DNA from 4 places in the Pantoea sp. Ep11b genome. Region 2 is predicted to be linked to each of the others. Evidence: predicted binding sites of a transcription regulator. Region 2 holds the regulator's gene; each other region holds the start of a gene.
What was found. Region 2 encodes CRP, which controls carbon source genes, mostly activating them, when cyclic AMP is high. Its sites were predicted from a motif close to ATGTGANNNNNNTCACAT; they were not measured.
Positions count from the first base shown of each region.

Region 1: AB1748_RS05295 (CdaR family transcriptional regulator) is a predicted target of CRP. The motif match lies at 5,764-5,781, and genes of this name have one in related genera.
Region 3: glpT (glycerol-3-phosphate transporter) is a predicted target of CRP. The motif match lies at 3,753-3,770, and genes of this name have one in related genera.
Region 4: garD (galactarate dehydratase) is a predicted target of CRP. The motif match lies at 2,655-2,672, and genes of this name have one in related genera.

Region 1 covers NZ_CP160631.1:1,149,584-1,157,392, forward strand. The annotation lists gene hemL (glutamate-1-semialdehyde 2,1-aminomutase) at 1-104, opposite strand, end outside; gene erpA (iron-sulfur cluster insertion protein ErpA) at 308-655, shown strand; gene AB1748_RS05270 (hypothetical protein) at 686-937, opposite strand; gene btuF (vitamin B12 ABC transporter substrate-binding protein BtuF) at 1,059-1,853, opposite strand; gene mtnN (5'-methylthioadenosine/S-adenosylhomocysteine nucleosidase) at 1,846-2,544, opposite strand; gene dgt (dGTPase) at 2,637-4,127, shown strand; gene degP (serine endoprotease DegP) at 4,262-5,695, shown strand; gene AB1748_RS05295 (CdaR family transcriptional regulator) at 5,879-7,036, shown strand; gene AB1748_RS05300 (DUF3461 family protein) at 7,097-7,489, opposite strand; gene dapD (2,3,4,5-tetrahydropyridine-2,6-dicarboxylate N-succinyltransferase) at 7,714-7,809, opposite strand, start outside.
Region 2 covers NZ_CP160631.1:52,429-60,237, reverse strand. The annotation lists gene ppiA (peptidylprolyl isomerase A) at 219-791, shown strand; gene AB1748_RS00400 (YhfG family protein) at 892-1,062, shown strand; gene AB1748_RS00395 (putative adenosine monophosphate-protein transferase Fic) at 1,052-1,645, shown strand; gene AB1748_RS00390 (aminodeoxychorismate/anthranilate synthase component II) at 1,687-2,262, shown strand; gene AB1748_RS00385 (aspartate aminotransferase family protein) at 2,344-3,564, shown strand; gene AB1748_RS00380 (YccS/YhfK family putative transporter) at 3,566-5,641, opposite strand; gene crp (cAMP-activated global transcriptional regulator CRP) at 5,699-6,331, opposite strand; gene AB1748_RS00370 (OsmC family protein) at 6,636-7,040, shown strand; gene AB1748_RS00365 (phosphoribulokinase) at 7,284-7,809, opposite strand, start outside.
Region 3 covers NZ_CP160631.1:603,190-610,998, forward strand. The annotation lists gene rhtB (homoserine/homoserine lactone efflux protein) at 1-278, opposite strand, end outside; gene pldB (lysophospholipase L2) at 391-1,383, shown strand; gene yigL (sugar/pyridoxal phosphate phosphatase YigL) at 1,436-2,236, shown strand; gene glpT (glycerol-3-phosphate transporter) at 2,286-3,626, opposite strand; gene AB1748_RS02835 (carboxylate/amino acid/amine transporter) at 4,001-4,861, shown strand; gene AB1748_RS02840 (DUF1456 family protein) at 5,477-5,956, opposite strand; gene metR (HTH-type transcriptional regulator MetR) at 6,040-6,966, opposite strand; gene metE (5-methyltetrahydropteroyltriglutamate--homocysteine S-methyltransferase) at 7,111-7,809, shown strand, end outside.
Region 4 covers NZ_CP160631.1:3,527,841-3,535,649, forward strand. The annotation lists gene AB1748_RS16555 (enolase C-terminal domain-like protein) at 1-912, opposite strand, end outside; gene AB1748_RS16560 (MFS transporter) at 909-2,270, opposite strand; gene garD (galactarate dehydratase) at 2,844-4,403, shown strand; gene AB1748_RS16570 (flavodoxin) at 4,468-4,914, opposite strand; gene truC (tRNA pseudouridine(65) synthase TruC) at 4,927-5,706, opposite strand; gene AB1748_RS16580 (YqcC family protein) at 5,706-6,035, opposite strand; gene syd (SecY-interacting protein) at 6,622-7,170, opposite strand; gene queF (NADPH-dependent 7-cyano-7-deazaguanine reductase QueF) at 7,233-7,809, shown strand, end outside.

The DNA.
Region 1 (7,809 bases), 1.1 Mb from region 2:
AACAGCGGAACGCCGCCCACACCGGTAAATGCGCGTACTGGCGAGTTTACCCCACCCGGGATCAGGCGTTGTGCCTCGGCAAACAGTTGTTCGGACTTACTCATTTTCGGCTCCAGCGGTTCAGAAAAATATCGCCCCATTCTACGGAAGAGGGGCAGCAGACGAAAGGCGGATTCACCCGCAGCGCCCTTAAGCGCGCGGAAAGCGGCACAGAGTGCGAAGGGCAGAGCTTGATTGCGCTGAGGTGCTGACTGATAATAGCGTAATTGAGGTCGTTTTCTGACCTGGGCGTTTACCGGAGTAAAACATGAGTGATGAAGTAGCAGCACTGCCGTTGCAGTTTACCGACGCCGCAGCCACCAAGGTGAAGAACCTGATTGCCGACGAAGAGAACCCGGCGCTGAAACTGCGCGTCTATATCACCGGTGGCGGTTGCAGTGGTTTCCAGTATGGTTTTACCTTTGATGACCAGCTGAACGATGGCGATATGACGATTGAAAAGCAGGGCGTCTCCCTGGTCGTTGACCCGATGAGCCTGCAGTATCTGGTAGGCGGTTCGGTGGATTATACGGAAGGCCTGGAAGGTTCGCGCTTTATCGTGACCAACCCGAATGCCAAAACCACCTGCGGGTGTGGTTCCTCCTTCAGTATCTGATGATGCAGGCCGTCATCCTGACGGCCTCGCTTACCACTCGACCGTAATCAGCCGATGACGCTGCTTCACGCTTCCCTGCCTCTGAATCTGACTCTCTGTCACGCGCGGCTGCGCCTCCGGCTGTCCGCCACAGGCTATCTGCGGCGTGGGCTGACGCTGAGCCGTGCTGATTTCACAGCGTGAATAGATAACAAGTCTGGCAGCGATAGAGCCATTGATCGATCCCGCAATCGCCGTTCCGGCGAACGATAGCCCTATGGCCAGCAGCAGTGCTCTGGTCATAATCAGTTCCTGGTGTCGTAAAGGCGCATAAGCGCTGAAAGGACGGCGAGCTTACGTGGCGCGTCCGTCTCTGCTAGTGTTTAACGGCAAAAATTGTAGGGACTTTAGTCAATTCGCTGATTTACTGATCAGGGTGCAGGGCTGCACAGAGCTGTCGGGCCGCCAGCAGCAGTCGCGGGCCTGGTCGGCTGAGCCAGTCTTCGTTGATGGCGATCACCGGCACGCTGAGCTGTGGCCGCCAGAATGCGCGGATGTTCTCCGCCTGTCGGGCGCTGCCCGCGATCACAATGGCCTGCGGATGGCGCATCAGCACCTGCTCACGGCTGACTTGCGGCCAGCTGACGCGGCTCTCTGCAAAGATGTTGCTGCCGCCACATAACCGGATCACCGCATCCTGCAGCGTGGCGCCGGAGGCGGTAAACAGCGGCTGCTGACCAAACTGCAGAAAAAGCGGAACGGCAGGGAGGTGGCTGTAGTGCTCACGCAGCGCGGCGGCCTGTGCGCGCAGCTGCTGTGCGGCCTGCGTGGCCTGTGCCGGGGTGGGGCTCCAGCGGCCCAGATCGGCCAGCGCCGTGAACATCTCATCCAGCGTCTGCGGATCGATCCATTTCACGGTCACTCCGAGCTGCTGCAGCTGCGCAATCTGACGCTGCGGATTGCCGCCACGCCAGGCCAGCACCAGATCTGGCTTCAGCTGCAGAATACGTTCGGCCCGGATGCCCTGCCAGTTAGCGACCTGTTCAATCTGTTTCGCCTGTGGCGGATAGTCGGACCAGGCGCTGACCGCAACCGGCGTGATCCCGGCGGCAAAGGCGAGTTCGGTCAGATGGGGAGCGAGGGTGATCACACGGGGCGGGGAAGCGAACAGGCTGCCGCTGAACAGCAGCAGCCAGCAGAAGAGCCGCGTTTTAGCCACGCGCCAGATGCGCCAGCAGGTTCTCCACCATCAGCGAAGATTGCTTCGCCGCAACGCTTAAGAACTCATCAAAGCTGAGGTGAGATTCCTGATCGGCGACGTCGGAGATCGCGCGCACCACCACGAAAGGCACCTGGAACTGATGGCAGACGTGGCCGATCGCGGTCGCTTCCATCTCAACGGCAATCGCCTGCGGGAACTGATGACGGATACGCGCCAGCGGCGCCGCACCATTGATAAAGGCATCACCACTGACCACCAGACCGCGCACGGCATTCAGGTTCAGCTGTTTAATGCAGGCTTCCGCCGCCGCGACGAGCGTGCTGTCGGCCACAAATGCGGCCGGACAACCCGCCATCTGACCTGGCTCATACCCAAATGCGGTGACGTCCGCATCGTGATAGCGCACCTCTTCGGAGACCACGATATCGCCGACGCTGAGTGTGGAGGCTAAGCCGCCCGCCGAACCGGTGTTGATCACCAGGTCAGGCTTACAGAGCTGCAGCAGCAGTGTGGTACCCAGCGCGGCAGAGGTTTTACCAATGCCCGATTTCAGCAGTGCCACCTCAACGCCCTGCAGGGTGCCGGTATAAATTTCACAACCCGCCAGCGACAGCGTCTGACGGTTTTCAATTTTGTCGCGCAGCAGGGTAACTTCCTGCTCCATCGCGCCAATGATGCCTGCTTTCATAATGCGTTCCGCTAATGTAAAGAATCAAAATTTAGGGCATAGTCTAACATGGCAATCCGGGGATTAATTCACGAAAAAGTCAGGGGTAATTCATGTCGGCGATTAATTTCAGGAAGAAGATCAGCTTCTCGCGCCCTTATACCAGTCGAAAAGATCCGGAAGGCGAATATTACATTACGCGTCATTTTGAGAGCGACCGCGGACGGATTATCAACTCCGCCGCCATCCGCCGCCTGCAGCAGAAAACCCAGGTTTTTCCACTGGAGCGTAACGCCGCCGTCCGCTCCCGCCTGACGCACTCGCTGGAGGTGCAGCAGACCGGGCGCTATATCACCAAAGAGATCCTGCAAACCCTGAAGATGCAGGGCGGGCTGGCGCAGTATGGCCTGGACGAGCTGGAAGGGGCATTTGAGAGCCTGATTGAGATGGCCTGTCTGCTGCACGACGTGGGTAATCCGCCATTTGGCCATTTTGGCGAGGCGGCCATTAACGACTGGTTTGAAGAGCATCTCGCCGCCGAGCTGGTGGATCCGCTGGTGGCGGGCGTGGAAGGGGAGGCGCAGCGCAGGGCGTTCGATCAACTCAACGCGATGATTCGCCAGGATCTCTGTCACTTTGAGGGCAACGCGCAGGCTATCCGCATGGTGCACACGCTGCTGCAGCTCAATCTCAGCTATTCGCAGGTCGCCTGCATCCTGAAATATACCGCCCCCGCCTGGTGGCAGGGAGAAAAGCCCGCCGAATTTAGCGTATTAATGAAAAAGCCGGGCTTTTATCTCTCCGAACGGGATTATATTGCTGACCTGCGCGCCGCCACCAATATGGAAGAACATCACCGCTTTCCGCTCACCTATATAATGGAAGCGGCCGATGATATCTCCTACTGTATTGCAGATTTGGATGACGCTGTAGAAAAAGATATCTTTAATGTTGAAAGTTTGTATGAGTTTCTGAATAAAGCCTGGGGGCCGGTTAAAAATAATGATGCGTTCAGCCGGACGATTGGCGAAGCCTGGCGTGAAGCCTGCAGTAAAAAACGCCGCAGCCGCAGCGATCAATTTTTTATGTCATTACGCGTAAATGTTCAGAGCGTACTGGTCAGCTACGCCGTGAAACGTTTTGTTGATAATCTGCCGGCGATATTCGAGGGAAGTTTTAATCATGCGCTGCTGGAGGATGAGGGAGAAGAGGGGCGTCTGTTGCAACTGTTTAAGACCGTTGCGCGCCAGCAGGTGTTTAACCATTCCGAAGTGGAGCAGCTGGAGCTGCAGGGCTACCGGGTGATCAAAGGCTTACTGGAGATCTATGCGCCGCTGATGCGCCTGAATTATGAAGCCTTTACCACGCTGATAAATGAAGATTTTCTGCGTCAGCACCCCATCGAAACCCGGCTTTTCCACAAGCTCTCCGGCAAACATCGTAAAGCCTATCTGCATAAGATGCGTAATCTGGTGGTGGAGCATAAATATCAACGGCTGTTGTGGGAACGTTATTATCGTTTCCGGCTTATTCAGGATTATATCAGCGGGATGACCGATCTCTATGCATGGGATGAGTACCGGCGACTGATGGCCGTAGAATAAGCCGCCGATTGTAAAGAGCGCGAATAAATTTTTACCTTTAGCTTAAACTTTTAAAGGAACTTCGCGCTAAAACACTTATCTCACCTTTCGACCACAGCAATGGTCTGAACAGTAATCTTATTGAGAAACGAAAAATGAAAACAAAGACCTTGATGTTAAGTGCGCTGGCATTGAGCCTGAGCATGGCCCTCGCCCCTGTTACTGTTTCTGCTGCACAAACGGCCTCATCCGACAGTCTGCAACAGCCAAGTCTGGCGCCCATGCTGGAGAAGGTGATGCCCTCTGTGGTCAGTATCAGTGTCGAGGGGACCACCACGGTGAAAACCCCGCGTATGCCGCAACAGTTCCAGCAATTCTTTGGCGATAACTCGCCTTTCTGCCAGGACGGTTCTCCGTTCCAGAGCTCACCGATGTGCCAGAGCGGTGAGGGCGGCGGCGCGCCTGCGCCCGATACACAGCAGGAAAAATTCCGGGCGCTGGGTTCGGGCGTCATCATTAATGCCGAAAAAGGCTATGTGGTCACCAATAACCATGTGGTCAACAATGCGACCAAAATTCAGGTACAGCTCAGCGACGGTCGTCGCTACGACGCCAAAGTGATCGGGAAAGATCCCAGCTCAGACATCGCGCTGGTTCAGCTGAAGGATGCTAAAAATCTTACGGCGGTGAAAATCGCGGACTCCGACAATCTGCGCGTGGGCGACTACACCGTGGCGATCGGCAACCCTTACGGCCTGGGCGAAACCGTGACGTCCGGTATCGTTTCGGCGCTGGGCCGCAGCGGCCTGAACGTGGAAAACTACGAAAACTTCATCCAGACGGATGCGGCGATCAACCGGGGTAACTCCGGTGGTGCACTGGTCAACCTCAACGGTGAGCTGATCGGGATTAACACCGCCATTCTGGCACCGGACGGCGGCAATATCGGTATCGGCTTTGCGATCCCGAGTAACATGGTGAAAAACCTGACGGCTCAGATGGTTGAGTTTGGTCAGGTGAAACGCGGCGAACTGGGCGTGCAGGGTACGGAGCTGAACTCCGAGCTGGCAAAAGCGATGAAGGTCGATGCACAGCGCGGCGCCTTTGTCAGCCAGGTGCTGCCAGGTTCGGCGGCGGCCAAAGCGGGCATCAAAGCGGGTGACGTCATCGTCTCGATGAACGGCAAACCGCTTAGCAGCTTCGCGTCGCTGCGCGCCGAAGTGGGTTCACTGCCGGTGGGCACCACGCTGAAACTGGGGCTGCTGCGCGACGGCAAGCCGGTTGACGTCTCCGTGCAGCTGCAGCAGAGCAGCCAGGCGAAAGTGCAGTCCGCCACCATCTATAACGGCATTGAAGGGGCGGATCTCAGCAATGTCGACACCGGTGACAAGGGCGTCCGCGTGGATAACGTGAAACCGGGCAGCGCCGCAGCACGCATCGGCCTGAAAAAGGGCGATGTGATCCAGGGCGTTAACCAGCAGGTGGTGACCAACCTGGGTGAACTGCGCAAAGTGCTGGATACCAAACCTTCCGTGCTGGCGCTGAATGTGAAACGCGGTGACAGCAGCATCTATCTGCTGATGCAGTAAGGGTTTATCCCTCACACAGAGGCGGACTGCGGTCCGCCTTTTTTATGTCCGCCGTTCACCCCGTCAGAGTGTGATGCTGACCGCAGATTCGGTAAATGCCTCCCCGGCTCTGTGCAATTGCACAATGCTCTGCGCAGAGCGCATGCGTATTCTGTTTCTCCCTCTCTTTATCAGGAGTAACGGATGGCAACCTATCACCTTGATGCCCGGCTGGCGCAGGATATTGTGGCACGCACCATGAAGATTATTGACAGCAACGTCAATGTGATGGATGCGCGCGGCCGCATCATCGGCAGCGGTGACCGGGAGCGCATTGGAGAGTTGCACGAAGGCGCGCTGCTGGTGCTCTCTCAGGCGCGGGTGGTCGATATCGATGAGGCGGTGGCTAAACATCTTCATGGCGTGCGGCCCGGCATTAACCTGCCGCTGCGGATTGATGGCGACATCGTCGGCGTGATTGGCCTGACGGGGGAACCGGTCGCCTTACGTCACTATGGCGAGCTGGTCTGTATGACGGCGGAGATGATGCTGGAACAGGCGCGACTGCTGCATATGCTGGCGCAGGATAGCCGTTTGCGTGAGGAGCTGGTACTGAACCTGATCCGCAGCGATACCCTGTCGCCGCAGCTGACCGAATGGGCGCAGCGGCTTGGGATCGATCTCAATCAGCCGCGCGTGGTGGCGGTACTGGAGATCGACAGCGGTCAGCTCGGCGTTGACAGTGCGATGTCGGAGTTACAGCAGTTGCAGACCCTGCTGACGACCCCTGAACGCGATAACCTGATCGCCATCGTGTCGCTGACGGAGATGGTGGTGCTGAAGCCCGCCCTGAATGCGCACGGACGCTACGACCAGGAGGATCACCGCCGTCGCGTCGAGCAGCTGTTGCAGCGGATGAAAGAGAGTGGCCACCTGCGGATGCGCATCGCGCTGGGCAACTTTTTCAGCGGGCCGGGCAGCATAGCCCGCTCTTACCGGACGGCGCGCACGACGATGATGGTCGGTAAGCAGCGGATGCCCGACGTGCGCAGCTATTTTTATCAGGATCTGGTGCTGCCGGTTCTGCTCGACAGCCTGCGTGGTGGCTGGCAGGCCAATGAACTCGCCCGGCCTCTGGCGAAACTCAGGAGCATGGATAACAACGGTCTGCTGCGCCGGACGCTGATCGCCTGGTTCACCCACAACGTTCAGCCGGGTGCCACGGCGCGCGCGCTGTTTATTCATCGCAATACGCTGGAATACCGGCTGAACCGGATTTCAGAGCTGACCGGGCTCAATCTGGGCCAGTTTGACGATCGGCTGCTGCTCTATGTGGCGTTGCAGCTGGATGAGCAGGGATGAGGCGAGGAGAGGGGAGATAAAAAAGGCCAGCAACGCTGGCCCCATCTGTCGGCGGGAAAATTAACGACCGTTACGGGTTAATTTTTCCAGATCCGATTCGATTTCAGTAATCTTGTGCGAGACCACGCTCTCCAGATGACGCAGATCATCCAGGATCTTACGTTTCAGATCCACTTCAACCTGGTCGCGCTGGCAAATCTGGTCCAGCTCATCGATCACATAACGCAGATTCGGGCTGATTTCCTGCACTTCTTTGTAGCCCTGAGTTGCGTGATCGGCCACGACCGTTTTGCGCTGGCGCGGATATTTGAATTTCACGCTCTTCGCGAAAAACTCGCCTTTATCTTTGCGGAAGTAAATTTTCAGAATGTCGTTGTTGGCTTCCTGACGCAGGCTGTAGCGGTCGATATCGTCCGGATTACTGATTCCTAAGCTTTTCAGATTGTCATACATAGCGTTGTTTCCATCAAAAGTGAGAAGCGCGCAGGTTTGTTCATGACGTCAGACAACTGTAGACATAAAGCAGCGGGATGAACATTGCGCGACAGGATTTAACTGGCGCGGATTATGACCTGGATGAAAACTAAACGCACCCGATCCTTCGCGGCGCGAAGCAGGCTGATTGAGAATGGCTGTAAAGAAAAGATGACGGGCTGGTTTCCAGCCCGTCACTGAAATCAGTCGATGGTGCGCAGCAGTTCGTTGATGCCGGTTTTGCTGAGGGTTTTTGCATCCACCTTTTTCACGATCACGGCACAGTAGAGGCTGTAGCT
Region 2 (7,809 bases):
GTGTAAACGGAACTGTGATCTTAATAAACAAGCAGTGAAACATGAGATCCATATTTCATGTGTTGTGTGATTTTAATCACGCTGTAGCCCTGGTTTATCGTTTGCTCCCGGCTTTTACCGCCACAGCGTAAATATAGGTAAAACACTGGCTCCTGGAATAGAGTCTCTTTACAATCAATCACGTTTTTGTGCCCGCTCTCCCAGGTAAGGAATCATTCATGTTTAAACGTACTTTAGCAGCGGCCTTCACCCTGTTCGCGCTCTCTTCCGTTTCCGCCCAGGCGCTGGCCGCCAAAGGCGACACGCACGTTCTGCTCACCACTTCTGCCGGCAATATCGAACTCGAACTGAATAATCAGAAAGCGCCGGTCTCCGTGAAAAACTTCGTTGATTACGTGAACAGCGGTTTCTATAACAACACTATTTTTCATCGCGTGATCCCGGGCTTTATGGTGCAGGGCGGGGGATTCACCACCGACATGCAGCAGAAGCAGACTAACGCGCCGATCAAAAATGAAGCGGATAATGGCCTGCGTAACCTGCGTGGCACTATCTCGATGGCGCGTACCGCAGACAAAGACAGCGCGACCAGCCAGTTCTTCCTGAACGTGGCGGACAACGCGTTCCTGGACCACGGACAGCGCGACTTTGGCTATGCCGTGTTTGGTAAGATCGTGAAAGGTCAGGATGTGGTAGAAAAAATTTCGCAGGTGCCGACCAAAGATGTCGGTCCTTACCAGAATGTCCCGTCAAAACCGGTCGTCATTCTCTCCGCCAAAGTCCTGCCTTAAGCCTCCGGATCGCCATCTGCGGATGGCGACGGCCTGCCGTCTCCGGCAAAGCCAGAATTTGCTCTTATACTTAGGGCAAAAAACCTGAGCAGGAGGCGGTATGGCGAACAGACTCACCGAAAAACAGAAAGTCACCCTGTGGCAACAGCGGCGTAGCGCCAGCTATCAGGCCAGTTGCCGTCTGGAGGGCTTTGCACCGACTGAAACCAGCGTTAACAGCGATGATGCGGCGGCACGCCTGGCGTCCCTGAGGAGGCAATATGGACTCTAACAGCGCCGTCAGTCAGGATCCTTACCTGTGGCAGCATGACAACGTCCTGAAAAACCTGGCCGATATTCACGATGCCGCCCAGCTGCGCAAGGCGGAGCTGAGCTTCAGCGCGGCGCGGGCCGCGACACTGGAGCTGGGCCCGCGCAATCCGGGATTGCCCTACCTGCGTCTGATCCACCGCACGCTGTTCCAGGATATCTACAGCTGGGCCGGTGAGCTGCGCACCATCGATATCTGGCGTGATGAGACGCCGTTCTGCCATTTCGAATATATCGAAAAAGAGGGCAACGCACTGATGGCCGCGCTGGAGGAGGAGAAGGGGCTGGCGGAGCTGCCGCGCGAGGAGTTTATCCGCCGCATCGCGCACTACTATTGTGAAATCAATATGCTGCATCCGTTCCGTCATGGAAATGGCCGCGCACAGCGCATCTTCTTCGAACAGCTGGCGCTGCATGCCGGTTATCTGCTGTCGTGGGATGAGACGGATGCGGAAAGCTGGAAAGCGGCGAATCAGGCTGGCGTAGCCGGAGACCTGGAGCCGCTGGAGCAGGTGTTTGCGAAAGTGGTGAGTGAGGCGGCGTAACCGCGTAGAATAGCCGCGCGGGTTATCACTCTGGATGGTTCATGCTGCTGCTTATCGACAACTACGACTCCTTTACCTGGAATCTTTATCAATATTTCTGCGAACTGGGTGCAGAGGTGCAGGTGGTGCGCAATGATGCTATCACCCTGGCGCAGATGGCGGCCTTACCGCTGACTCATCTGGTGATCTCACCAGGTCCCTGCACGCCGTCGGAGTCAGGCATTTCGCTGGCGGCGATCCGGCACTTTGCCGGGAAGCTGCCGGTGCTGGGCGTCTGCCTGGGGCATCAGGCTATCGCCCAGGCGTATGGGGCACAGGTAGTACGGGCGCGTCAGGTGATGCACGGTAAAACGTCCGCCATTCAGCACACCGGTCAGGGTGTGTTCCGCCATCTCAACAATCCCCTTACGGTGACCCGCTACCATTCGCTGATCGTCAAACGCGACTCCCTGCCGGAGGCGTTCGAGATAACGGCCTGGACAGTGCGTGACGGCGAACCCGACGAAATCATGGGATTCCGCCACAAAACCCTTGCGCTGGAGGGCGTGCAGTTCCATCCCGAGAGCATTCTCAGCGAGCAGGGGCACCAGCTGCTGCGCAATTTCCTGACGCAATAAGTTGCCTTTGAGTGATTTTTTATGCATATTTTGTGATTATTATTTCATGATTGCACAAACATCATTCAAATGGGGTCATCAATGGCAGCCGAAAAAATTGCGGTCACGCGGGAGACGTTCGATAACGTTATTTTGCCTGTTTATGCACCTGCGCAGTTCGTGCCGGTAAAAGGCAAGGGCAGCCGTGTATGGGATCAGCAGGGCAAAGAGTATATCGATTTCTCGGGTGGCATCGCCGTCACCGCACTTGGACACTGCCATCCTGCGCTGGTGGAGACGCTGAAAAGCCAGGGTGAGACGCTGTGGCACACCAGCAACGTCTTCACCAACGAACCGGCGCTGCGTCTTGCCAGTAAACTCATACACGCGACCTTTGCCGAGCGCGTTTTCTTCGCGAACTCCGGCGCCGAAGCCAACGAAGCGGCGTTTAAGCTGGCGCGTTATTACGCCTGCAAGCGTCACAGCCCGTTCAAAAGCAAGATCATCGCCTTCCACAACGCATTTCATGGCCGGACGCTCTTTACCGTCACGGTCGGCGGGCAGCCAAAATATTCAGACGGATTCGGGCCTAAACCGGCGGATATCGTTCATGTGCCGTTCAACGATCTGGATGCGGTAAAAGCGGTGATCGACGACCATACCTGCGCCATCGTGGTTGAGCCTGTTCAGGGCGAAGGCGGCGTGATGCCGGCCACTCCGGCCTTTATGCAGGGATTGCGTGAGCTTTGCGATCAGCATCAGGCGCTGCTGGTGCTGGATGAGGTGCAGAGCGGCATGGGGCGCAGCGGCAAGCTGTTTGCCTATGAGCACTATGGCATTCAGCCCGATATCCTGACCTCTGCCAAAGCGCTGGGCGGCGGCTTCCCGGTCAGCGCCATGCTGACCACCAATGAGATCGCCTCGACGATGGCACCGGGCGTGCATGGTACCACCTATGGCGGGAATCCCCTGGCCTGCGCCATCGCCGAAACCGCGCTGGATATCATCAACACCCCGGCGGTGCTGGCGGGCGTGGAAGCGCGTCGTCAGCACTTTGTGACGGCGCTGCAGGCGATTGACGCGAAGTATGATCTGTTCAGCGATATCCGCGGCAAAGGCCTGCTGATTGGTGCGGCGCTGAAGCCTCAGCATGCCGGTAAATCGCGCGACATCCTGAATGCCGCTGCGGCAGAAGGGGTGATGGTGCTGGTCGCCGGGACTGACGTAATGCGTTTCGCGCCGTCGCTGATCATTGAACCGGCTGACATCGAAGAGGGCATGCATCGCTTCGCCACGGCGGTCGGCAGGGTGCTCAACGGCTGAATCAGCTTTTCCGTAAATGACGGATCAGCCAGCGGCCATGTTGCGGTCGCTGGCTCCACGCCAGTGAAGAGATAGTGTGCATTACGCTCAGATGATCGAGAATGCGCCGCACATGCTGCTCCACGACCGTCACCGGCCCCTCACTGATATTCTCCAGCTCATCCAGCAGATTAACCTGTGAGCTTGCCCCATCATATTCCAGCCGCTGCTGACACCGCTGCAGCGCGATTTCACAGGATTGCAGATAGCGCTGGGCCAGCGAGGCCGTGAGCATGGTGTGTTCGCGCGCCAGAATCGTCATCGCATTAATGTGCTCGACGATAAACTGGCTGTGCGTTACCCAGAGCCGCATATCTTTCAGATACTGGGCGTTGAATGCCGGCTCCTGCATCGCCTGATTCAGGGAGTTGAACAGTGCATTGTGCGCCTGATTCACCTGCACGCGCTGGTAGGCGAGTTTGTCGGGTGATTGCTCATCGCCCAGCAGCAGACGCAGCGCATCCTGATAGGTTTCCAGCGCATCATGCGCGTTCTGCCGCAGTAAGCCGCTCTGCCACTGCGGCCAGAGCCAGAGCATTCCGCCAAAAGCGATCAGACAGCCCATCAGCGTATCCATCAGGCGCGGCAGCAGAAACTGTGCGCCGTTCAGCGACAGCAGCTGCAGCGAATAAACGGCAGTCACCGTGAAGCCAATCATCGACCAGCCATAAAACTGACGGGTAAAGCGATAGCTGATAAAGGTAATCGCCAGCATGATCAGCAGCACCAGTGACTCCGGCACCGCCAGGCGCAGCGTAGCGGCCGCGATCACCAGCCCGGCAAACGTGCCCAGCGCCCGGTGCTGGATGCGGACACGGGTGGCGCTGTAGCCGTTCTGGCTGACGAACATGATGGTCATCAGGATCCAGTAGGGCTTGGGAATGTTGAAGAACAGCGCCAGTGCGCTGCCCAGCATCAGCATGACCGCAAAACGACCGGCGGTGCGCAGCGCCGAGGAGCGCAGGGAGAGATAGTTGCGCAGGGCAGGCAGCAGCGGCAGGCGGCGCTGGCGGTCGGCCATCAGGTCGCGCTGATAGAGCGGTTTCTGCGTGCGCAGGACCCGGGCAATCCGGTTGAAGTGATAGAGGCAGAAGTGCCCGACCGGGTTGTCGGGATGCTGCCAGGTGATTTTCTCCAGCGCGCCGAGCTGCTTGTCCATCGCAAAGCGTTCGGGTAACTGGTGATAAAGAATATTATCCGCCAGCACCCGCAGCCGGGCCGAGATAGTTTTGGCATTCCAGCGGATCACCGCTTCGGCGTGGCTCTGCTCCACCAGCTTCTGCACCTCTTCCGGCCGATGCAGGCTGACTGAGATATGCTCCTGCAGATCCAGCGCCACCTGAAAGGCGCGCGTCAGCCGCTTATGACTGTGGTCGCGGCTGGCCGACAGCATATGCATCTGCTGATAACAGGTGTTGATCAGGTCGACCACTTTCTGCTGGCGAGCCAGCAGCGGCGGCAGGGCCTTCTCCGGATCGGTCAGCTGTGTCAGCAGGGTATATTTGGCGTCGCAGTAGTTAGCCAGTTCGCGGTAGATCAGACTCAGGCTCTCGCGCATCGGCTGCTCTTTCCACAGCCAGAACCAGAACCAGTTAAACAGCCCATACCAGAGCGTGCCGCCGATATAGAGCAGGGGCGGAACATAGATCGGCATGCGACCCACCAGGCTCAGGGTAAAGATGGCGGCGATAAGGGTGCCGGGCAGCAGACGGCCATGCAGTGGACTGATCTCTCCGGTTACTCCGAGCAACAGCGACATGGCGAACAGGATCAGCGGCAGCGGCACCGCCTGCAGGGTGAGCCACTGGATCAGGAAGCTGCCGAGGGCAAACAGGCTGCCGCCCACGATCAGGCGTTTGAAGAAGCGTTTATGCGGGGTATCCAGACCAGCGATATTGCAGCAGGCGGGCACCAGCGAGAAGAGCAGGCCTTTTTGCAGGTCGCCCGCCAGCCAGCCCAGCGCCACCGGCAGGCAGAGCACCAGCGTTTGCCGCAGGGCGTAGTTCACTTCAGGGTGGTAGATTATTCGACGCCACATCGGCTCAGCACAAACAATAACGGCGTGATGTTGCCATCACGCCGTGGGTGACAGGAATCAGCGGGTGCCGTAAACGACGATGGTTTTGCCGTGTGCGGAGATCAGGTTCTGATCTTCCAGCATCTTCAGAATACGGCCCACGGTTTCGCGTGAACAACCAACAATCTGGCCAATTTCCTGACGAGTGATTTTAATTTGCATGCCGTCGGGATGCGTCATGGCATCTGGCTGTTTCGCCAGGTTAAGCAGGGTCTGTGCAATGCGCCCGGTCACGTCAAGGAAAGCGAGATTACCCACTTTTTCAGACGTGACCTGCAGGCGACGCGCCATCTGCGACGAGAGTCGCATCAGGATATCAGGGTTAACCTGGATCAGCTGACGGAACTTCTTATAAGAAATCTCTGCCACTTCACATGCGCTTTTCGCACGTACCCAGGCGCTGCGCTCCTGGCCTTCTTCAAACAGGCCAAGCTCACCAATAAAATCACCCTGATTCAGGTAGGAAAGAATCATCTCCTTGCCTTCTTCATCTTTAATCAGAACCGCAACGGAACCTTTCACGATGTAGTAAAGCGTTTCGGCTTTTTCACCTTGATGAATCAGCGTACTTTTGGATGGATACTTGTGAATATGGCAATGGGACAGGAACCATTCGAGTGTAGGGTCTGTTTGCGGTTTGCCGAGAACCATTCGCTATTATCCTCTGTTGTAATCGTGCCCAAAACACAGGGGGCAGTTTTCCCTGTCAGGCGGTGAAAGCTTCAAGCGTTTTCCATTTCAGGAAATTATTCGGGCCGCATCAGGCGCAGTGCGCATCATTCTTCCCGGCTTCGTCATCGGGTGACGAAAAATATTTTCAGCACTGTTTGTAGCACAGCTTAAGCCGACTGTCTTCTGTTGTCTCGCTTCAGCTACGGGCGGATTTCTCCGGATTGCTGTTTACCAGGGGAAAGCGTACTCTGACGACAAAACAGCATATTCCGGAGCAAAAATCATGCAGGCAAGAGTGAAATGGGTAGAAGGGCTGACATTCCTCGGAGAATCCTCATCGGGCCATCAGATCCTGATGGATGGCAATTCAGGGGATAAAGCGCCCAGCCCAATGGAGATGGTGCTGATGGCGGCGGGCGGATGCAGCGCAATCGACGTGGTATCAATTCTGCAAAAAGGCCGCAACGATGTGGCTGATTGTGAAGTAAAACTGACCTCAGAACGTCGTGAAGAGGCGCCGCGAATCTTTACGCACATCAACCTGCATTTTATCGTCAGTGGCAAAGCACTCCAGGATAAAGCGGTCTCACGCGCCGTCGATCTTTCGGCGGAAAAATATTGCTCGGTCGCCATCATGCTGGGTAAAGGCGTAACGATTACCCACAGCTACGAAGTGATTGAACTGTAATAGCCGCAGGATTTTTAACGTTGCCGGCACGCTGTTGTAAGACCGTGCCTGCACAGAGAACCGGGTCAGATCAGAAGGTCGCCTGAGCCAGTCCCTGACCGCTCGTCCCGCGCTGTCCCTGGCGGGGGACGCTTTCCTCTTCTGATCCGGTTCCCTGCGTGTTGAGCTTATGGGCTGCTGTCAGATCCTTTGTGTCCGGGTTTTGCCTGTAGCGACCTTCCTGAAGCCTGCGCATGCCGTCCCTTACTCTATCCGTTTGCCTTGCATCAGCCGCTTCACCAGCGGGCCCATAATTAACTCCATCGCCAGACCCATTTTGCCGCCCGGCACCACCAGGGTATTGATGTGCGAGATAAAGGAGCCCTGCAGCATCGCCAGCAGATAGGGGAAGTCGATATCCTCCAGCGCCTGGAAATGAATCACCACAAAACTCTCATCCAGCGATGGGATGGCACGGGCAGCGAACGGGTTGGAGGTATCTACGGTCGGGACACGCTGAAAGTTGATATGGGTGCGGGAGAACTGGGGCGTGATGAAGTTGATGTAATCCTCCATCGACCGGACCACCGAGTCCATCACCGCTTCACGGGAGTGGCCGCGCTCGCCGGTGTCGCGCACCAGCTTCTGGATCCACTCCAGGTTTACAATCGGGACCACGCCAACCAGCAGATCAACCTGCTCCGCCACATTGTGCTGCGCCGTTACCACACCGCCATGCAGCCCTTCATAGAAGAGAATATCGGTGTTCTGCGGCAGCGGCTGCCACGGC
Region 3 (7,809 bases), 550 kb from region 2:
GAGCGCCACTGCTGAATACCCAGCCAGACCAGATAGGCCGCACCGGCCCACTTCAGGATTTCGAACGCCAGCAGTGACTGAGAAAACAGCGCGCCCAGCCCGATACCCACCAGCACAATATGCAGCGCCAGTCCGACCTGCAGGCCAGAGATCGACGCCACCGTGCCACGGTAGCCGTGGCTGATCCCCGTACTCATGGTGTTAATGGCACCGGAACCCGGCGACAGGCTGAGAATTGTTGTGGTAAGCAGATAGGTCAGCCACCATTCGATGGTCATGGGTCAGGCTCTCATTAGTAGCGGAATTGTGACACAATACGCCAGAATTAAGCGCGGCGCTACGGCCTGCACAGGGCATTCAGGACCCGGTATCCGGTCAACAGGAGGGCGAATGGATCAACATAAAGCCAGCTGGCTGAGACGGGAAAAAGCCTTTGCGGCCTTCGCCACCGGGCCGCTGCTCGACTTCTGGCACCGCCGCGAAGAGTGTGAATTCACCGGCGTCGGCAATCTGACGCTGCGCTACGTGCGTTTCGCATCACCGCAACATCAGCGTGTGATCCTGATTGTGCCGGGACGCATCGAGAGCTACATAAAATATCCTGAGCTGGCCTACGATCTGTTCCACTGCGGGTTTGATGTGATCATTCTGGATCATCGCGGTCAGGGACGATCCGATCGCCTGCTGGAAGATACCCATCGCGGCCATGTGGCAGAATTTACCCACTATGTGGACGATCTGGAAACGCTCTATCTGAAAGAGATCGTCAGCGGTCACTATCAGCAGCGCTACGCGCTGGCGCACTCCATGGGAGGGGCGATCTTAACGCTGTTTCTGGCGCGTCAGCCGCAGGCTTTTCATGCGGCGGCGCTGGTGGCGCCGATGTTTGGCATCGCGTTACCGTTGCCCTCATTTCTGGCCCACCGGATCCTGGACTGGGCGGAGAAGCGACCGGCCGTGCGTGATGGCTATGCGCTGGGCACCGGACGCTGGCGCGCCCACCCGTTTGGCATTAACCGGCTGACACACAGTGCCGAGCGTTACCGGCGCAATCTGCGGTTTTATGCGGACGACCCGGCGCTTCGCATGGGCGGGCCGACCTACCATTGGGTGCGTGAAGGCATCCATGCGGGTCGCAACATTCTCAGCCAGGTTGATAAGATCACCACGCCGCTGCTGCTGCTGCAGGCCAGCGATGATCGGGTGGTCGACAATCGCTCGCAGGATCTGTTCTGTGCCGCGATGGCCGCGGCGGGTCATCCGTGTGAAGGCAACACGCCACGGGTGATCGACGGTGCGCGTCACGAGATCCTGTTTGAAAAAGATGAGATGCGTGCCGAGGCACTCAATGCAGTGGTCGACTTTTTTTCATCGCATCACTGACGTTATTTATCCGACCGGTTAACACCGGCTGAACCAGCTATCCGAGGTTTTCATGTATCACATCGTTGCATCCGATCTGGATGGCACGCTGCTCTCTCCCGAACATCGCCTGACCCCTTTTGCGCGTGAAACGCTGCAGCAGCTGGTCGCGAAACAGATTCACTTTATTTTCGCCACCGGTCGTCACCATATCGATGTGGGCCAGATGCGCGACAGCCTGGCGATTCCGGCCTATATGATCACCTCAAACGGCGCACGCGTACACAACGCCCGCGGTGAGCTGGTGTTCAGCCACAATCTGGATGAGGATATCGCCAGCGATCTGTTCGGCCTGCAATATCATCACAGCGATATCCTGACGCACGTTTATCGCGACGATGAGTGGTTTGTCAGCCGTTCCAGCCCGGCTGAGCAGGACTATTTCCGCGAGTCGGTGTTTAATTATCAGGTCTATGAGCCGGGTCTGCTGCCCACCGATAACATCAGCAAGGTCTTTTTCACCTGTGAAAATCCTGAGCATCTGATCCCGATGGAGCAGGCTATTGAAGCGCGCTGGGGCGACCGGGTGAATGTCAGCTTCTCGCTGCCGACCTGTCTGGAAGTGATGGCGGGCGGCGTGTCGAAAGGCCATGCGCTGGAAGCGGTCGCGAAACAGCTGGGCCACTCGCTGGAAAATTGCATCGCCTTTGGCGATGGCATGAATGACGTGGAAATGCTGAGCATGGCCGGAAAGGGCTATATCATGCAGAACGCGCATCAGCGGCTGAAAGATACGTTGCCGGAGCTGGATGTGATTGGTTCCAATGCCGATGACGCGGTGCCGCAGACGCTGCGCACGCTCTATCTGGCTTAAGTTTTCTGCATAAAAAAGGGCCGGTTATCCGACCCTTTTTTTATTGCCTTCAGGCAGGGTGCTTTTTGTGTTTGTGCTCGCTGACCATGGTCAGCAGCAGCAGGACAACCGCCAGCACGCAGCCAGCAATCATCACCATAAAGCCGCCGTCCCAGCCGAAGTAGTCGACGGTATAGCCCACGATGGCGCTGGCGGCGACAGAGCCGCCCAGATAACCGAACAGGCCGGTGAAGCCTGCCGCCGTCCCTGCGGCTTTTTTCGGTGCCAGCTCCAGCGCATGCAGGCCGATCAGCATTACCGGGCCGTAGATCAGGAAGCCAATCACGATCATGCAGGTCATATCGACCCCGGGATTGCCCGCCGGATTGAGCCAGTAGATCACGGTCGCGATGGTCACCAGCGTCATAAAGAAGACCCCGGTCGCGCCACGGTTGCCGCGAAAGACTTTATCTGACATCCAGCCGCAGAGCAGCGTCCCCGGAATCCCCGCATATTCATACAGGAAGTAGGCCCACGAGGACTTATCCAGCGTGAAGTGTTTCACCTCGCGCAGGTAGGTCGGCGACCAGTCGAGGATGCCGTAACGCAGCAGATAGACAAACACGTTGGCCAGCGCGATGTACCACAGCAGCTTATTCGGCAGCACATATTTCATGAAGATCTGTTTGGCCGTCAGCTCCTCTTCGTGGCTGGCGTCATAGTCGGGTGGATAGTCGTTTTTGTACGCCTCAATCGGGGGCAGACCGCAGGATTGCGGGGTATCGCGCATCAGCGCAAAGGCCAGAATCGCAATCGCAATGGCACCGAAGGCAGGCATATAGAGTGCCGCTTTCCAGTCGTTGAACCACGCCATCCCGAGCAGGAACAGCAGCGGCGGAATACCGCCGCCCACGTTATGCGCACAGTTCCAGACCGAGACGATTCTGCCGCGCTCCTTCTGCGACCACCAGTGCACCATGGTGCGTCCGCAGGGCGGCCAGCCCATGCCCTGGAACCAGCCACAGATAAACAGCAGCACGAACATCACCATGATGCTGGAGGTGGCCCAGGGAACGAACCCCATGATCAGCATCACGGCGGCGGCCAGAATCAGACCGGCCGGTAAAAAGACGCGCGGATTCGAGCGGTCAGAGACGGATCCCATGATGAACTTAGAGAAGCCGTAGGCAATGGAAATGCCCGACAGGGCAAAGCCCAGGTCGCCGCGTGAAAAACCCTGCTCGACCAGATAGGGCATGGCGAGCGCAAAGTTTTTCCTGACCAGATAGTAGGCCGCATAACCAAAAAAAATCCCGATGAAAATTTGCCAGCGCAGACGACGGTAGAGAGGATCGATGCGATCCTCCGCCACCTGCGGCTGACGTGGTGCAGGTTTAAAAATACTCAGCATTAGTGAGGCCCTCCAGGGCACATTATGGTTTTAATTCCCAGCAGGTTGGGGCAGGACGTGGACAGAATAAAATGGACAAAAGATGTTCCATTTCGCGCAAAGAATAGTGTCAGTTGCACAACGTTACTGTGATGAATGACACATTTGTTACAGTTTTATTACAGGTGAGAGCGAAAATGATCACGAGATGGATCATTTCGCGCATTTTGTCTGGCTGAAAACCGATTCCGGCGACAGTTATGTCAGGACGTGTAAATAGCCGCAGAAACGGCTGTTCCGGTCGCCTGGTTTATAACCGGATGTCAACCAGATTTTGCAGCCTCGCGGCGACACATTGTTTACACTGACGGCCTGTTCATTTCGGGATTGTTACCGTGTTCTTACTGATCATTACCACTATTCTGTGGGCCTTTTCGTTCAGCCTGATTGGCGAATACCTCGCCGGTCAGGTGGACAGCTGGTTCTCTGTGCTGATGCGACTGGCGCTCGCTGCGCTGGTGTTTTTACCCTTTCTGCGCTGGCGCGGCTATCGGCCGTCAACGCTGCTGCTTTACATGCTGGTGGGGATGCTGCAGCTGGGCGTGATGTACCTGCTGAGTTTCGAAGCCTATCTCTACCTCAGCGTGTCGGAGTTCCTGCTGTTTACGGTGATGACGCCGCTCTATGTGACGCTGATTTATGACCTGATTAGTCGTCGTCCATTGCGCATCGGCTACATCTTCAGTGCGCTGCTGGCGGTGGCCGGGGCGGCGATTATCCGCTATGACAAAGTCAGCGATCATTTCTGGTTTGGTCTGCTGCTCGTGCAGCTCGCCAACATCTGCTTCGCGGCGGGAATGGTGGGGTATAAGCGTCTGCAGGAGACCCGGCCTATGCCGCAGCACACCGCCTTCTCCTGGTTTTATCTGGGCGCGGTCGCGATCGCGGTGCTCGCCTGGTCCGCCTGGGGTAATCCACAGAAATTGCCGACTACCTCGCTGCAGTGGGGCATTCTGGTCTGGCTGGGCGTGGCGGCGTCCGGGCTTGGCTATTTTATGTGGAACTACGGGGCGACGCAGGTCGATGCCGGCACGCTGGGCATCATGAACAATATGCACGTTCCCGCCGGACTGCTGGTCAATCTGGCTATCTGGCAGGAGAAACCGCACTGGCCGAGCTTTATTGCAGGCGCGCTGGTGATCGTCGCCTCGCTGTGGGTGCATAAGCGCTGGGTGGTGGGGCGGCGCGATCGATAACCCGCTGATAGCAATGCTGAACCGGCGGGCTGATGCCGGTTCAGCCCGCCGGACTGACGTAGTTGCATCGTAAAGTACCGCCATCTTTTTTCGTCGTCCGGGCTATCCTGGCCCGGACACTTCGCCGTTCAGGCGCGTCACCCCTGAAGCGTTAACGACTTCTTCGTGCTTATTGGTTCAGGCAGAGGAATGGGCGATAGCCATGAAGTTAATAGGGTTAATTGCCTGTAGAACTAGTCTGGCTGGCTGCAAGGGATTCGTGTCTTGCTTAATCCCCCATCAGAAACTGAATACTATCTGCCAGCCCAGGCTCACACGACAGGTTAGTCATCGATCGATAGCATACCAACAGGAACCAGAACCGTTTTACGCCAGGCTCCTGATGAGTATTGCGTCAGACAATCAGAGTGCATACCGGGTGTGCTGATCAACAAAGGCTAAGCAGAAAAACGTTTGCCACCGTGTTCAAACCTGAATGTTTGAACACGGTAACGTGCTGGCCCGCGAGGGAGAAAACCTCGCGAATAAGGTAAATAAACCGACGGTGAAGGCATTGGAATGGATGGATGTCCAGCTCAGGACATCGCCCGCTCTTTCCGACCGTATGGCACGTGATCAGGCAGGCTTCTCGCTCTTAGGGCGCTGAATCATCGTCAGCCCTTTCAGGAAGTTACGCAGAATCTGATCGCCGCATTCGCGGTAGTTTTTATGGTCAGGCTTGCGGAAAATCGCGCCGACTTCGGCCTGCGAAACCGTAAAGTTCGCGCGCTTCAGCACCTCAGGAATGTCGGTGGTTTTCAGATCGAAAGCGATGCGCAGCTTCTTCATGAAGATGTTGTTGGTCATTTTGCGCTCAATCGATGGCGCAGGCGCATCTTCACTTTTACCGCGACGGTAGAAGATCAGGCCATTCAGGAAATACCCCATCAGCACGTCGGGGCAGGGGCGAAACGCGGCGTCGTCCTCTTTTTTCAGCCATGCCTGAATATCTGTCTGCGGCACGTCGCACTCTGCCAGCGCAAAAATTTCCACCATTTTCGCATCGCTCAGGTTAAGCATGTAGCGCACGCTGCGCAGAATATCGTTGTTAGTCATGGTGAAATCTTCTCATGGTCGGTCGACAGGCTGCGCATTATAGGGGATTTTGTCCGCGCCCGCGCAGGTTTGTGCCGATCGGCTTAACGCTGCAGCACGGCGCCCGGTCGCGCGGCATCGCGCACAAAGGGCAGATGCTCACAGGCGTGCTGGCGGGCAAAGCGGATAAAGGCTTCCAGCACCGGCTGGCGCTGTTCGCCGTCGCGCACTGCGGCATAGAGGCGGCTCCAGAGACCCTCGCCCAGCGTGCGGGTCACGACCAGCCCCTGCTTCTCAAAGCTCTCGACCACCCAGTGCGGCAGCGCGGCAATGCCCATACGCGCGGAAACCATCTGAATCATCAGCAGCGTGTTATCCACATTTTTCAGCGCCGGGCTGACGCCAGCAGGCTGCAGGAAGTGACGCCAGATATCCAGACGCTGACGCTGGACCGGGTAGATCATCAGGACCTCATCGGCCAGATCTTCCGGTGAGATCTGCTCCAGCTGCGCCAGCGGATGATCCGTTGCCAGCACCAGCCGCACCTCAAAATCAAACATCGGCGAGTAGAACAGACCCGAGCGTGCCAGGATATCGGAGGTCAGTACCACATCCAGCTCACCCTGTTGCAGCGCGGGCTGAGGATCAAAGGTCACGCCCGATTTGAAATCCATCACCACCTGCGGCCAGCTCTGACGGAATTTATCCAGCGCCGGGGTCAGCCACTGAATGCAGCTGTGGCACTCGATAGCGACCCGCAGCGTGGTCTGATGCGGCTCGTCGCAGGCCTGGAGTGCCTGCTGGATCTGTGGCAGCACCTGCTCCGCCAGTTGCAGCAGAATATCCCCCTGCGGGGTAAAACGCAGGGGCTGACTTTTACGCACAAACAGGCGGAATCCCAGACGCTGCTCCAGATCGCTGAACTGGTGAGACAACGCCGATTGCGTCTGATGGAGCTGGGCCGCTGCCGCAGCCAGCGATCCCGTATTGCGCAGAGCCTGAAGCGTCCGCAGGTGCTTGAGTTCGATCATGAGTGTCCTTCACATCGAAAATGAACATATTGCGCTTGAGCAACATACAGTACCCGCAGAGTATAGCAGTGTAAACATCTGGACGGCTAAACATCGTTGACTGCCCGGTTAAAGCAACGTGAACCTTTCTCTGGAGACTGGCACATGACTATCCTCAATCATACCCTCGGTTTTCCCCGTATTGGCCTGCATCGTGAACTGAAAAAAGCCCTGGAGCGTTACTGGGCGGGCGACAGCACCCAGGCGGCGCTTCTGGCGACGGGACGCGAGCTGCGCGCTCGTCACTGGCAGCAACAGAAAGAAGCTGGCGTCGATCTGCTGCCGGTGGGGGATTTCGCCTGGTATGATCATGTGCTGACCACCAGCCTGATGCTGGGCAATGTGCCTGAACGCCATCAGAACCCGGCGGGCACGATTGACCTCGACACGCTGTTCCGCCTCGGCCGGGGACGCGCCCCCTCCGGCGAACCCGTCGCGGCGGCCGAGATGACCAAATGGTTTAACACCAACTATCACTATCTGGTGCCGGAATTCAGCCGGGATCAGACCTTTAAGCTGAGCTGGACGCAGCTGCTGGATGAGGTGGATGAGGCACTGGCGCTGGGGCATAACATCAAGCCGGTGCTGCTGGGCCCGGTGACCTATCTGTGGCTGGGCAAGGTCAAAGGCGCGCCGTTTGAGCGTCTGTCGCTGCTGACGGCGATCCTGCCCGTCTATCAGCAGCTGCTGGCGGAACTGGCTAAGCGTGGCATTGAGTGGGTCCAGATTGATGAACCGGCACTGGCCCTTGAGCTGCCGCAGGCGTGGCGCGACGCTTTTCAACCGGCCTATGACGCCCTGCAG
Region 4 (7,809 bases), 430 kb from region 2:
ATTCAGCATCACCGCGTGGTTCATCTCACGCCAGTTGGTGGCGATCATGTTGGTGGCGACCGGCAGACCGGTGGCGCGCCGGAACTCCGCCATTACTTCACGTCCCGAATAGCCCGCTTCCGCGCCGCAGGGATCTTCGGCGTAGCTCAGCACATCCTGCATCCCCTTGCAGAGTGCTATCGCCTCATCCAGCCGCCAGGCGCCGTTGGGATCGACCGTGATGCGGGCGTCGGGGAAGCGCTGTTTCAGCGCCGCCGCCGTCGCGATCTCCTGCTCACCCGGCAGCACGCCGCCCTTGAGCTTGAAGTCTCTGAAGCCATACTTATCCTGTGCCGCCTCGGCCAGCCTGACGACGGCCTCGCTGGTCAGCGCCTCCTGATGACGCAGGTGATACCAGTCGTGCGTAGCCTGCTCTCCTGACTGATAGGGCAGATCGGTTTTGCGGCGGTCGCCGAGATAGAACAGATAGCCCAGCACCCTGACCTCATCCCGCTGTTTGCCCGGCCCCAGCAGCTCGGCCACCGGCACGCCCAGGCATTGTCCCAGCAGGTCGAGCAGCGCCGCTTCCAGCGCAGCGACCGCATTGACCCGCAGCTCAAAAGTCCAGGCGCCGTTGCCAAAGGTAGTGAAATCAGCCGACTGATTGCCCTGATGGACCTGCTGCACCAGACGATTCATCCGGGCGATCTGCTGACCTTTTACCTGCGGAATGGCCGCCACCAGCGTCTGATAGATGGTGTCGCCGCCGGGCGCTTCACCGACGCCGGTGTGCCCGGCACTGTCGGTGAGCACCACCAGATTGCGGGTGAAGCAGGCGTTGTGTGCGCCACCAATGTTGAGCAGCATGCTGTCATAACCCGCGACCGGAATAACCTGCATCTCCGTGATTACCGGTGAGCTTTGTGTGTTCATGAGGCGTCCTTACCGGTCCAGGGTTTCAGTTCGACACGTCTGATATCACCGGCGATCACCAGGAAGCTGAATGCGGCGACAAAGGCATGAATACCGACGTAGAGCAGCGCCCCTTCAAAGGATCCGCTGGTGGCGATGATGTAGCCGATGGCGATAGGCGTCACGATGCCGGAGAAGTTACCGAACATATTGAACAGACCGCCGCTCAGGCCGCTGATCTCTTTCGGTGCCGTATCCGCCATCACCGCCCAGCCCAGCGCGCCAATGCCTTTGCCAAAGAACGCCAGTGCCATAAAGAACACCACCATCCATTCAGTGTCGGTGTAGTTACACATCACCATCGAAATAGAGAGCAGCATACCCAGCACGATGGGGGTTTTACGCGCAATATTCAGCGAGCCGGTTTTACGCATCAGCCAGTCGGAGATCACCCCGCCCAGCACGCCGCCGAGGAAGCCGCACACCGCCGGCACGGAGGCCACGAAGCCCGCTTTGAGGATCGACATGCCGCGCGCCTGCACCAGATAGACCGGGAACCAGGTGATAAAGAAGTAAGTTAAGGCGTTAACACAGTACTGACCGAGGTAGATCCCAAGCATCATGCGCGAAGTGAGCAGCTGCTTGATCTGGAACCACTTTTCACCCCAGCTGACTTTGCGGGTCTCTTTTCTGGCGTCCATATTGATCAGAGCCCCGCCCTGCTCCATGTACTCCAGTTCCGCTTTATTGACGCCAGGGTGATCGTTGGGATCGTGGATCACTTTCAGCCAGATAAAACTGAGGATGATGCCCAGACCACCCATAAACCAGAACACATGCGCCCAGCCCACTTCGGAAACCAGCCAGCCCATGATGGGTGCGAAGATTACGGTGGCGAAGTATTGAGCCGAGTTGAAGATCGCCACCGCCGTGCCGCGCTCCTGCGCCGGAAACCAGGCTGCCACGATGCGACTGTTGCCGGGGAAGGAGGGCGCTTCGGCCAGACCGACCAGGAAACGCAGGATAAACAGCGACATAATGATGCCAAAGCCGCTGAAGATATCGACGAAGCCCTGCAGCAGGGTGAACAGCGACCAGGTGAAGATGCTCCAGAAATAGACCCGTTTTGAGCCGAAGCGGTCGAGCAGCCAGCCGCCCGGGATCTGACCGATCACATAGGCCCATGAGAAGGCAGAGAAGATGTAGCCGAGTCCGACTGAATCCAGGCCGATATCTTTCGACATCGCCGAACCGGCAATGGAAATGGTGGCGCGGTCACCGTAGTTGAATGAGGTGACGATAAACAACATCACCACAATCCAGTAGCGGGCATTGGTGCGTTTCTGCACCGTTTCCGCGGTCTGGCTGAAACTATTCATGATGCACTCCTGAAATATAGCGTGAGCTACATTCGCTCTGACTGCATACACATCGCGTTGGGTATCAGAGAGAAGTTGGGTTAAACACGGCGATCTTTTTGTTCTGGCAAACCTTTATTTATCCATCCGGCGTCTGGCGGGTGCGGCGAGATAAACGCTCTGCCGCCTTTTCCGGGTGGGTAATACGTCGTGACAGATAACCTGACTTTGGCTAACGGGACTCAGTATAAGAACAGCCTGCGGCCAGCACATTGGCGCATTGCCCTGGAATGGCGAAGGTGTTGAAGGGATTATCTTGCGAATGCACAAAAGCCTGCGGGATGGCTCACGAAAGCGCGTTTTTCCGGGTCGATCGGTGCCTCCGGCGACGCTTTCCCCTGCTGTTTGTGAGGGTCTTCACTTGCTTTTGGATAAGCGACCCAAAACGGCGGAAGGATTCGCCTTAATGGTGGACATTTGCACAATGCGCGCCCCGGCCCTGCTCCTTATACTAAAGCTGGCAAACCCCCGTGTGACAGGTCAAATCATTACAGCGTGCCGCATCACGCCGGCGCGACAGAGGCAAGGTAAGCGATGAATCTCAAAACAGATGAACGACCGCTCTATATCAAAGTCCATGAGCACGACAATGTGGCCATTGTGGTGAACAGTCTGGGTCTGCCCGCCGGAACCCGGTTTGCTGACGGGCTGACGCTGACGGAACATGTGCCCCAGGGCCACAAAGTGGCGCTGAGTGCGATTCGTCAGGGCGAGGCGATCCTGCGTTATGGCGAAGTGATTGGCTATGCCCTGCGGGATATCGCTCAGGGGAGCTGGATTGATGAGTCGCTGGTCGCACTGCCGGACGCCCCGCCGCTGGCCAGCCTGCCATTAGCCACGCAGGTACCGCCCGAGCTGCCGCCGCTGGAGGGCTATACCTTCGAGGGCTACCGCAATGCGGATGGCAGCGTCGGCACACGCAATCTGCTCGGCATCACAACCAGCGTTCACTGCGTGGCGGGCGTGGTCGATCATGTTGTACAGATTATCGAGCGGGAGCTGCTGCCGCGTTATCCCAATGTAGATGGCGTGGTTGCCCTGAATCACCTCTATGGTTGCGGCGTCGCGATCAACGCGCCTGCGGCGGTAGTGCCGATTCGCACCATTCACAACCTGGCGCTGAATGCGAATTTTGGCGGCGAAGTGATGGTCGTCGGCCTGGGCTGTGAGAAGTTACAGCCGGAGCGTCTGCTGACCGGCACCGCTGACGTGCAGGCGATCTCACTGGACGACAGGGACATCGTGCGTTTGCAGGATGAAAAGCTGGTGGGGTTCGGTGCGATGGTGCAGGAGATCCTGCAGGTCGCGGAGCGGCATCTCCAGCGGCTGAATCAGCGCCAGCGCGAAACCTGCCCTGCGGCTGATCTGATTGTCGGCATGCAGTGTGGCGGCAGCGATGCGTTCTCTGGCGTGACGGCCAACCCGGCGGTGGGCTTCGCCTCCGATCTGCTGGTGCGCTGTGGCGCGACGGTGATGTTCTCGGAAGTCACCGAAGTTCGCGATGCGATTCATCTGCTGACGCCGCGCGTCATTAATCAGGAGGTCGGTAAGCGCTTACTGGAGGAGATGGCCTGGTATGATGACTATCTCGACCAGGGGCAGACCGATCGCAGTGCTAACCCGTCGCCGGGCAATAAAAAGGGCGGGCTGGCCAACGTGGTGGAAAAGGCGCTTGGCTCAATCGCCAAGTCAGGCCGCAGCGCCATTGTCGAAGTGCTCTCCCCCGGTCAGCGACCTACGCGACGTGGATTAATCTATGCAGCGACCCCCGCCAGCGATTTTGTCTGCGGCACGCAGCAGCTGGCCTCCGGCATCACCCTGCAGGTCTTTACCACGGGCCGCGGAACGCCTTATGGTCTGGCAGCGATCCCGGTGATCAAGATGGCAACGCGAAATGCTCTGGCCGAACGCTGGCACGATCTGATGGATATCAATGCCGGGACGATTGCTACCGGTGAAGAGAGTATTGAACAGGTGGGCTGGCGACTGTTTGAACTGATCCTGGATATCGCCAGCGGCCGGAAGCAGACCTGGTCCGATCGCTGGGGGATCCGCAATCAGCTGGCGGTATTTAATCCGGCCCCGGTCACCTGATCCTATAGCGTCCGGGCCAGGCTTATCTGCGGGCCTTTCAGCCGCGATAAGCCTGGCGGCGGCGTCAGAGCTGTGCGCCCCAGGCCTCAACCCAGGGCGAGGTGACGGTTTCCGGCTCCGGATTTTCCGTGGCGTCCACCAGCAGTGTCTCACCGACCCGCTGTGCGCCCTGCTCCTGCAGCAGCGCATCGAAGGCTTTGCCCGCGCCACAAAAATGGTCATAGCTGCTGTCACCCAGCGCAATCACGCCATAGCGCAGCGCAGGCTGATGCCCCAGCTTATCTTTTATCGCGTGGAACAGCCCTGAAAGGGTGTCGGGGAAATCGCCCTGACCGGTGGTTGAGGTGATGATCAACGCTACATCGCTGGTATACGCCTGCCAGTCGGCCAGCGTCGGATCGTCAAACAGCGTCACGCTGTGACCCTGCTGCTGCAGAATCGGCTCCGCCTCTTCGGCCGCCAGCAGCGCATTGCCATATACCGTGCCTACAAAAATGCCAATCTTTGCCATCTGCTTTCTCCCTTATTCTGAAACCTTATCCTCGCCTGGCGCGGCGGCAAACTCAACCCGCGGCACCTCCGGCAGCGTATCCTGCCAGCCAAACTGGCTCATCAGATTCTGCCAGACGCTATCCAGCCCGGCGCGTATCAGCAAAGGTTCACCGGTTACCGGATGGGTCAGCGCCAGGCTGCTGGCGTGCAGCATCAGCCGGTTCGCGCCAAAGTGCTGCGCGGCGCCCCGGTTCTGCCGCAGATCGCCGTGCGCCGAATCGCCAATAATCGGATGGCGCAGGTGTGACATGTGGCGACGCAGCTGATGCTTGCGGCCGGTGCGGGGTGAGAGTTCGACCAGGCTATAACGCGAAGTGGGATAACGGCCAATGCCGACCGGCATCTCGGCGGTTGCCAGGGCCTGATAATCGGTGATCGCCGACTGGGCGGCAAGCGGTTCGCTGGCGTGCCTGTCCGCAATCCTGTCACGCTCTTCCACCAGCGGATAGTCGAGCGTCCCGCTGCTCTCCAGCCAGCCGCGCAGAACGGCGTGGTAAGTTTTCTGCATCTGATGCTGTTCAAACTGCTGGGACAGCAGCCGACCCACTTCGCTGGAGAGCCCCATCAGCAGCACGCCTGACGTCGGTTTATCCAGCCGATGCGCGGTAAAGACATGCTGGCCGATTTGATCGCGCACGGTCTGCATCACAAACACCGTTTCATGCCGATCCAGCCAGCTGCGATGAACCAGCCAGCCGCTGGGTTTGTTGACCGCCACCAGCCACTCATCCTGATAGACTATTTCCAGCATCAGTGAGCCGCATCCTGGAGTAGTAGATCGAGCTGACGCAGGGTCAGCAGCAGCGGCGCAATACCCGGCTGGTCAGGCATCAGCACCACTTCATAATAGGGGGCAACGGCAAAGTTCTGCGGTAACGGATGCCGCGCCGCAATCAGGGCATGCATCCGTGGGACCAGCACCCACTGGAGCCACTGCAGCGGCTCCAGCGTATCCATACAGAAGGGTTCACGGCTGTCGAGTGCGCCTTCCGGCGGCGGCGTACTCTGCCAGAGTTGATATTCACGCATCACCGCTTCCAGCTGTTCCAGCCGTTGCGTAATCAATTGTTCAGGCGTCATGCGCCACCTCCAGCAAGCCGTCAAAAATGGGCGGCAAGCATATCACTAGTTGGCACAGGCACAAAAAAAGGGAGCACTGTATAAACAGTGCTCCCGGTTCGTTTGCAGCTATCCCGCTACGTTAGTGCTCCCTGCTCTTCCATGACAACTTGTCCCGTGCGAACTCCTGTCGCGCATCGTCCTGATGTATCCTTAGCATCCTGGCCCACCACCTCTTCTGAGGGGCTCTCATTCTCCATCCTGGAGGTGTCCCTGACTCAATCCTGAGCGATCCTGTTTCATCCTGAAACCTTCCGTGTGCCGTAAGCTCCGTTACGTTCCTGCCTCATGGCTTATCATCGTCCTGACGAACCCGTTTCCTGAGCATCCTGCAGCGAGAAACATTTTGACAGAACGCGTAAAGCGCACAAGGGACTTATGGCAAAACTTTACGAAATGTGCGGTGCAAATTCAGATAATCGCCATTAAGTTTATGATTCACAATATTTTTACATTCTGGCCTTCCGGATGTCTCATGAACGATATGGCGATCTCTTACAGTATATGTAAGAGATCTCGCACAAACGCAGCGGCAAATCACTGCGAGTCAGTTGATAACCAGTTGTAATGACTTAAGAAATATCTCAAGGCTTTCGGCTACTACGGTGCGCTGTTTACGCCCCGGCTGTTCCAGAATTACTTCGCCTGTCAGATTCGAGACCGAGACGATCTCCTCCTCTGAATCAGTGGTGGCAATAAACAGCGTCGGCGACTGTCTGAGACGGCGCTGCATCACCAGATGCCCAATCAGATTCTCCTGCAACCGCAGAAAATCCTCTTCACTCCAGACCTGTAACAGAGTCAGCGACTGCTCACCCAGCGTGGCCCGCATGTCGCCCGCCAGTTGCGTGGTGTAGAACGCCGTGATCGACGGCTGAAGCTGAAGATCGATGGCACGCTCAATGGCCTCCAGCGTGGGCGGCAGCGTGAACGGCTGCGGCTGCCAGAGGACCTGCTGCCCGCGATCTTCCAGCGCGCAGGGCGACGGCACACCATAGAGATCGCTGCTGGCCGGTGCATGGCCGGTCTGCTGAAGCCAGTGCTGGCAGTAGCGCTGGGTAAAGTCGCGCAACGCGGCGGCAGTTTGCTGCATCATTCATATTCTCACTTCTGATGGGTTACACTTAGCCACTTTGATTAATTTTGGTGGTAACCGCAATGACTACTCACGAACAGGATCAGGCACTCAGCAACCTGACGCTGGGCAAACCCACAGCCTATCACGATCGCTATGACAATGGCTTACTGCAGGCGGTGCCGCGCAGCCTGAACCGTGAACCCCTTGGCCTGTTTCCCGACAGCCTGCCCTTCACCGGCGCCGATATCTGGACGCTGTATGAGCTGTCGTGGCTTAACAGCAAAGGGCTGCCGCAGGTCGCTGTGGGTGAAGTGGTGCTGGATGCGCAGAGCCGTAATCTTATCGAATCCAAGAGTTTCAAACTCTACCTGAACAGCTTCAACCAGACCCGCTTTGCCGACTGGGGTGAAGTCCGTCAGACGCTGGAGCGCGACCTGAGCGCCTGCGCAGAGGGAGAAGTGCAGGTTGCGCTGTTCCGGCTCAGTGAGGTGGAAGGACAGCCAATCGGGCACTTTGAGGGCCGCTGTATTGATGAGCAGGATATCACCATCGAGGATTATCGCTTCAATGCTGACTATCTCGCCAATGCCGCAGGCAGTGAAATCGTTGAAGAGACGCTGGTCAGTCATCTGCTCAAATCTAACTGCCTGATCACGA